One region of the Bacillus sp. TCT6 genome, then DNA from elsewhere that is predicted to be linked to it. Evidence: riboswitches for the same ligand, from Rfam matches in the RefSeq annotation. Region 1 holds a riboswitch; the other holds the start of a gene.
The links. A riboswitch is a leader RNA that binds a small molecule or an ion and turns the genes downstream of it on or off. The one in region 1 is predicted to bind S-adenosylmethionine.
Positions count from the first base shown of each region.

Region 2: linked by a shared signal. The riboswitch ahead of mtnW (2,3-diketo-5-methylthiopentyl-1-phosphate enolase) and the one ahead of AC0ONG_RS29795 (peptide ABC transporter substrate-binding protein) in region 1 are both predicted to bind S-adenosylmethionine.

Region 1 covers NZ_JBVYHX010000004.1:33,818-37,986, forward strand. Annotated here, with positions in the region: gene AC0ONG_RS29790 (peptide ABC transporter substrate-binding protein) at 1-12, opposite strand, end outside; gene AC0ONG_RS29795 (peptide ABC transporter substrate-binding protein) at 417-2,057, opposite strand; SAM riboswitch class I at 2,190-2,294, opposite strand; gene AC0ONG_RS29800 (aldo/keto reductase) at 2,447-3,280, opposite strand; gene proC (pyrroline-5-carboxylate reductase) at 3,282-4,085, opposite strand.
Region 2 covers NZ_JBVYHX010000001.1:3,730,556-3,734,724, forward strand. Annotated here, with positions in the region: gene AC0ONG_RS18880 (carbon-nitrogen family hydrolase) at 1-756, opposite strand, end outside; gene AC0ONG_RS18885 (pyridoxal phosphate-dependent aminotransferase) at 771-1,949, shown strand; SAM riboswitch class I at 2,014-2,119, shown strand; gene mtnW (2,3-diketo-5-methylthiopentyl-1-phosphate enolase) at 2,184-3,428, shown strand; gene mtnX (2-hydroxy-3-keto-5-methylthiopentenyl-1-phosphate phosphatase) at 3,425-4,084, shown strand; gene AC0ONG_RS18900 (methylthioribulose 1-phosphate dehydratase) at 4,081-4,169, shown strand, end outside.

The DNA.
Region 1 (4,169 bases):
TTTTTTCTTCATTGTTCGTTCCTCCCTAAATGTGTTGTTCGTAACGTCATAATGTCCATGTCTTGAAGTAGCTATAGAAGGAGATAAAACCTATTATAAATATTTGTTTATAGGTAATCAGGTGTTCTATATGTATATACATGTTGAGCTATAATCTATCGTTATATGTTTCAACGTAGTAGACATTATATTTTGATGGTGAAATATTTTGTTTCTTTGATTATTTAGAATATTAACACTGGAAAGAACTATATGTCAATAATAAAAATAGAATGTTAATTTCTTAGAATAATATATTAAAAAAGTAGATTCTCTTGTATGAGAGAACCTGCTTTTAATATATTTTGCTAAAAAAACAATTGGTGTGGGCTAATAATAAGTGGGGATGAAGAACCCTCACTTATTACGGTTTTACTTTATTTTTCAATTTTTGCCCACTTGAAATTTAATTGACCCGCAAAGTCTACTTGCACAATTCCTTTCACATAAGAACGTTCTAAATAAGATTCGCCTTTTTGGTAAAGAGGAGCGATAACAGAGTCTTTAAATAATATTTTCTCGGATGCTAGTAATGCTTCCCAGCGAGCTTTTTCATCACCAGCTAAAGTCGTTTTCACTTTTGCTATTGTTTCATCGAATTCCTTATTAGAGTAATGATCTAAGTTATAAGGGTTATTCGTTGTAAATAGCTCAAGGAATGTAATTGGATCTGCAAAGTCAGGGCTCCAGCCGTCAATTCCGATTTCGTAGTCACCTTTTAATAAAAGCGAAACTTGTTGCTTACGCGGTTGCGGTTTTATATTTACTGTTAATCCATCTAAATTCTTTTCTAGTTGCCCTTTTAAGAATTCACCAGTTTTCTTATCAAGGTCAGCATCACTCGTTAATAATTCTAATGTTATCTTTTCAGAACCAAGCTCTTGTTTAGCTTTTTTCCATAACTTTTGTGCAGATTTTGTATCAACTTTTGTTAAATCGCCGTTTGCAGTATGGAAGTCTTTTCCTTCAGGTCCTTTTGCAAAGTTTTTTGGAACGAGACCAAATGTTGGTGTAGATCCATCATTTAATAACGTATTTACAAAGGATTTTCTATCAATTGTTTGATCAATTGCTTGGCGTGCAGAAACATTTTGAAGCACTTTGTTTTGTTGATTCATACGTAAAAATTGTACGCCTACGTTTGGACGTTCTTTAAAGTTAGCATCCTTTTTATATTTATCGACAAAGTCAGATGTTAGTTTTATACGATCTAATTGTTTTGACTCGAATAAATTTACTTCTGTTGATTTTTCTTTTACGACGTTAAAATTGATTTCTTCTAGTTTGACAGTATCTTTATCCCAATAGGTAGGGTTTTTCTTGAATTTAAAGCTTTGTTCGTGCTTCCAATCGCTTAGTGTAAAAGCTCCATTGTACAAGATTGTATGATCTTCTAAAGCGTACTTATCACCTTGTGCTTTAAAGAATTCCTCGTTAATTGGTAGAAATGTTGGGAACGCTGTTAAGCTAATAAAATACGGAACAGGACGCTCCAATTCTACCTCAAACGTATGGTCATCAACTGCTTTTACACCAAGTTGGTCGGCTGGAAGTTCTTTGTTGTTAATTTTTGTTGCATTTTTAATATCAAAGAATAGAAATGCATATTCAGAGGCTGTTGCTGGATCTACGGCTCTCTGCCAAGCGAACACAAAATCTTTCGCTGTAACAGGAGTGCCGTTTGACCATTTTGAATCTCGCAGGTGGAATGTGTATTTTGTTTTATCGCCACTTACTTCATGAGATTTTGCAACGCCAGGGAAAGGTTTGTTACCTTCACCAAGATTATACAAACCTTCAAATACGTTTCTCATTACTTGACCAGAATCAGTATCTGTAGCACGGGCCGTATCCATTGTTCGTATTTCAGTAGGTGAAGATAAATTTAAAACCTGTTTGCTAGGTGCCTCGTCTTTTGCATTTGCTCCGCTTGCTTCGTTTTTATAACTACCGCAACCAGTTAATAAAATACTTACTCCTACAACTGATGCAATACCGGGTACAAACTTCTTTTTCATTTGATTTTCCTCCTAAATAATTAAGTTTGGATGACGATGAGGGAAATGAAAAATAAAAAATCCCTCTTTTCATATTGAGAAAGAGGGATTTTTACGTACAAGTTATGCACCCGTATATAAACGAAGTCCCTCATTCTATCTTTCAAGCATAAAGCTTGCAGGAAGTGGCACAGTATTCAAAATGAACCTGCTGCCGAGGTTTCAAAGGGCCAGTCCCTCCACCTCTCTTGATACAATGAGTAAACGAATAAATTTTATTAATTTTTGTGTTTCTTTGATAATTCAAAATCTTACACCTTGAACAATGAAGTGTCAACCAAATGGAGTATAGTTTAAATTTTCAGTTATATTAAATGAAAAAACCACTGCATATGGCAGTGGTTTTTCGCTTAGAAGTTAAAGTTATCTGGATCTGGACCAACGCGACGATCTTCATTTAAAGCTTGAATTGCTTTCATATCATCAGCACTTAATTCAAAGTCGAAGATGTTTGCATTTTCAATAATGCGATGTTCTTTAATTGATTTAGGGATTGTTACAACTTCGTTTTGTAAATCCCAGCGTAAAATAATTTGCGCAGTTGATTTATTATATTTTGTCGCAATTTCTTGTAACGTTGGATTATCTAGTAGTTGTCCTTGCATTAATGGTGACCAAGCTTCAAGCTGGATATTATGTTCTTTACAGAAAGCGTGTAACTCTTCTTGTGCTAAACGTGGGTGGTATTCCACTTGGTTGACCATTGGCTTAATTTCAGCAATTTCAAATACGTCTTGTAAGTGGTGAATGTGGAAATTACTCACACCGATAGCGCGAACACGGCCATCTTTATAAAGCTTTTCTAATGCTTTCCATGATTCGTTATATTTCCCTTTTACAGGCCAATGTACTAAATATAAATCTAAATATTCTAGACCTAATTTCTCTAATGTAGTTTCAAATGCTTGAAGTGTTGTTTCATATCCTTGATCGCTATTCCATACTTTTGAGGTAATAAATAATTCTTCACGTGAAACACCGGATTCACGAATCGCTTGTCCAACGCCTTCTTCATTTTGATAGATTGCTGCAGTATCGATGCTGCGGTAGCCATTTTTAATTGCTGCTTTTACAGAATCAATTACTTCTGAACCATCTTCTACTTTAAAAACACCTAAACCAAACCAAGGCATTTTTACACCGTTATGTAATGTTGTATAGTCCTTTAAACTTGTTAAAGTCATATTATTTCCCCCTAGCTTTTTTGTTTGTTGCTTCTACTGCTTTTTGAATTGCCTCTGAAAAATTATATTCGTATAAAGTTTTGAGACCCTCAGCTGTGGAACCACCTGGCGTTGTTACTTGTTCGCGGAGGTTAGCTGGATCTTGCGTTTGTTCGAGCATAGAAGCAGAGCCAGAAATCATTTGAATGACAAGATGTTTTGCGGTTTCTTCATCGACTCCATAACTTTTTGTTGCTTCAATTAAGCTTTCAGCAAAGTAATAAAGGAAGGCTGGTGCACTTCCAGTAACTGCAGTAAGCTGATGAACTTCTTCCTCAGTACAAAGTTGCGAAGTACCAATACCTCTTAAAAGCAGTTGCAGGGTTTCTTGATGCATCTCGGTTACTGATTGTCCCATTGTATATAAGGAGATAGACTTTCCAATTTCAGCAGCTGTATTAGGCATAATCCAAGCAACAGGCGTGCCTTTTGGGAGTCTAGCTTCTAAATAAGATGGTCCAATGCCAGCTGCTACTGTTACGACAAGTTGATTTGATATTAACGGAGATAGCTCAGCTAATAACTCTTCATGAGCAGAAGGTGGCATTGCTAAAACAACCGTATCGACAGATGTAACATGCTGCTTCCAATCTGTTGCAGTAGACACATTATATCGATGTTGTAACTGTTTTAGTTTTTCTGCGTTGCTTCGGTTAGAGATGATAATTTCTTCGATGTACTCTTTGCTTGTTTTAAGTAATCCGGAAAATATAGCTTCGGCCATACGACCGGCACCAATAAATAAAATTCGATGTTTAGTTAGCATATCCTTTATTCCTTTCTAGTAGAGATATGTTATAAAAACGATATCATCTTTAAGAGAATTTTGTAAAAAGAAAAGACTTACCGT
Region 2 (4,169 bases), on a different contig from region 1:
TGCTTCTACAACAACCTCGCCCCAAGGATCGACAATTAAAGAATGACCGGCAAACTCATTATTCGGATCCTTTCCTGCCCTATTACAGGCAACAACATAACATTGATTTTCAACTGCTCTTGCTTGCAATAGCAAACGCCAATGTGCTAAACGAACTAATGGCCATTCTGCTACAACAAATAAAACTTTTGAACCTTTTGCAGTATGAACGCGCATCCACTCTGGAAAACGAATGTCATAACAAATTGTGCCGGCGCACTCTACATCATCTAACTTAAATTCACCTGTACTATTTCCAGCGATTAAATATTTATGTTCATCCATAAGCTGAAATAAATGCACTTTACTATATTCATTGACTAGTTCTCCTTCCTTGTTTACCACATACATTGTATTTGTAACACCTTGCTCTGTTTGCTTCGCTATGGAACCACCAACAATATGTACACCATATTGTTTCGACCATTCTTTCAACTTTTCTTTCGTTTCCAATCCATCCCTATCTGCAATTTCAGAAAGTCTTGCTAAATCATATCCTGTTGTCCATAATTCTGGTAAGACAATAACATCCGGTCTCTCCTTCATCGCTTCGCTTATTTTATTTTTAGCATTCTCAATATTTTTTTCTACATCCCCAAAAACAATATCCATTTGAATACATGCGACTTTCATTTTTTCAGCCCCATTCTTATTTTTCTCTTTACAAAATACTGGAAAGATTATATCATTTGTCACTAGAATTGTAACAACTTTCAAAAGAGGTGGAAAGTATGAAATTATTTCAACCTTCTGAGATAGTAACATCATTGCCAACACAATTTTTCGCTTCACTTGTTGCAAAAGTTAACAAATTCGTTGCAGCTGGTCACGATGTTATTAATCTAGGTCAAGGTAATCCAGATCAACCAACACCGCAGCATATCGTAAAAGCTTTACAAGATGCTGCAGAAAAGACCATTCATCATAAATATCCGCCATTTCGCGGACATGAAAGTTTAAAAGAAGCCGTGGCAACATTCTATCAACGTGAATATGATGTAATAATAAATCCGAAAACTGAAGTTGCTATATTGTTTGGTGGAAAGGCTGGATTAGTAGAATTACCAGTTTGTTTTACAAACCCTGGTGATTCGATTCTCGTTCCAGATCCAGGCTATCCAGATTATTTATCAGGAGTTGCTTTAGCAAAAGCACAATTTGAAACAATGCCGCTTATTGCAGAAAATAACTTTTTACCAGATTACACAAAAATTAATAACTCTATTGCCGAGCGTGCAAAATTAATGTTTTTAAACTATCCAAATAATCCTACAGGTGCTACTGCATCAAAAGATTTTTTTGATGCAACTATTCATTTTGCTAATAAACATAATATATTAGTGGTTCATGATTTTGCTTACGGTGCGATTGGATTCGATGGTCAAAAACCTGTTAGTTTCTTGCAAGCAGACGGTGCTAAAAATACAGGTATTGAAATTTACACTCTATCGAAAACTTTCAATATGGCTGGATGGCGTATTGCTTTTGCAGTAGGGAATGAAAGTGTCATTGAAACCATTAACTTATTACAAGATCATATGTATGTTAGTATTTTTGGTGCAGTTCAAGATGCTGCCCGCGAAGCACTATTAAGTTCACAGTCTTGCGTAATAGACCTTGTAAATAGTTACGAATCTCGACGAAACGCTCTTATTTCGGCTTGTCAATCAATTGGTTGGAATGTAAACATTCCAACAGGGTCATTCTTTGCATGGCTTCCTGTTCCAAAAGGATATACCTCTGAGCAATTTGCTGATATTTTACTAGAAAAAGCACATGTTGCAGTTGCTCCTGGTGTTGGATTTGGTGAACATGGCGAAGGGTATATCCGTGTGGGTCTCTTGCATACAGAAGATAGATTACGGGAAGCCATTAATCGAATTGATAAATTAAATTTTTTCAAAAAGTAATTGACAACATGAAAAATATCTGACAAAATTCAGTTATCTTAAAAATTTAAACATTTCTAAATACTTCTTATCAAGAGCAGGTGGAGGGACGAGCCCGACGAAACCCGGCAACCGATCTACAATTGTAGACACGGTGCTAATTCTCGCAGCATTACGCTGACAGATAAGGAGCTGGTTGTAAAAAAACCTCTCCTTAGCTGAGAGGTTTTTTTATTTAACTAGGAGGTTATAACAATGAGCGGAATTATAGCGACGTATTTAATCCATGATGATTCACATAACTTAGAAAAAAAGGCTGAGCAAATTGCACTTGGTTTAACAATTGGCTCTTGGACTCATTTGCCACAATTATTGCAAGAACAATTAAAGCAACATAAAGGCAACGTCATTCATATTGAGGAATTAGCTGAAAATGAACATACAAATTCGTATTTACGTAAAAAAGTAAAACGCGGAATTATTAAAATCGAATATCCGTTATTAAACTTCAGTCCAGATTTACCAGCAATTTTAACGACTACATTTGGAAAGCTATCCCTTGATGGCGAAGTAAAATTAATTGACTTAACTTTTTCAGATGAGTTAAAAAAGCATTTTCCTGGTCCTAAGTTCGGTATAGATGGTATTCGAAATCTTTTACAAGTGCATGATCGTCCCCTTTTAATGAGTATTTTTAAAGGAATGATTGGACGAAATATTGGGTATTTAAAAACGCAATTACGCGATCAAGCAATTGGTGGTGTAGATATAGTAAAAGATGATGAAATATTATTTGAAAATGCATTAACACCACTTACGAAACGCATTGTATCTGGAAAAGAAGTTTTACAATCCGTATATGAAACATACGGACATAAAACGTTATATGCCGTAAATTTAACAGGACGAACTTTTGATTTAAAAGAAAATGCGAAACGTGCAGTGCAAGCTGGAGCTGATATTCTATTATTTAACGTATTTGCTTACGGACTAGATGTACTACAATCACTTGCAGAAGATGATGAAATCCCAGTTCCTATTATGGCACACCCTGCTGTAAGTGGTGCTTATTCAGCATCTAGGTTATATGGAATTTCATCTCCATTATTACTCGGAAAGCTACTACGCTATGCTGGGGCTGACTTTTCATTATTCCCATCTCCATACGGAAGTGTTGCGCTAGAAAAAGAGGAAGCTCTTGCTATCTCAAAATATTTAACTGAAGACGATGCATTTTTCAAGAAGAGCTTTTCTGTTCCGTCTGCTGGTATTCACCCTGGTTTCGTTCCCTTTATTGTACGAGATTTCGGTAAAGATGTTGTTATTAATGCTGGCGGCGGGATACATGGACATCCAAATGGAGCGCAAGGCGGTGGTAAAGCTTTCCGTACTGCAATTGATGCTACTTTGCAAAATAAACCACTCCATGAAGTAGATGACATAAATTTGCATAGTGCACTACAAATATGGGGAAATCCCTCTCATGAGGTGAAATTATGAGTATTCAAGTATTTTGTGATTTCGATGGCACGATTACAAATAATGATAACATTATGTCCATTATGGAAAAATTCGCACCACCAGAAGCTGAAGAAGTAAAGAATAGAATTTTATCACAAGAGCTATCTATTCAAGAAGGTGTTTCTCAATTATTTCAATTAATACCTACTCATCTGCACGATGAAATTATTCAATTTTTAATAGAAACTGCTGAAATTCGTAATGGTTTTCATGAATTTATACAATTTATAAATGAAAATAACATTTCTTTTTACGTTATATCAGGTGGAATGGATTTCTTCGTCTATCCACTCTTACAAGGACTCATTCCAAAAGAGCAAATTTACTGTAATGAAACAGATTTTTCAAATGAATACATTACGGTGAATTGGCCTCATCCTTGTGATCATCATTGTCAAAATCATTGCGGATTATGTAAATCATCACTCATCCGTAAATTGAGTGATACGAATGACTTCCATATTGTGATTGGAGATTCAATTACTGATTTACAAGCTGCGAAACAAGCAGATAAAGTATTTGCTCGTGACTTCCTTATTACAAAGTGTGAAGAGAATTATATTGCTTATACACCGTTTGAAACATTCCATGATATTCAAAATGAATTAAAACATTTGTTGGAGGTGAAATTATGAAACAACTTTTTCGTCAATGGTATGACTTAAGCGAGATAAAAAAAGAATTAACAACACGAAATTGGTTTCCGGCAACGAGTGGTAA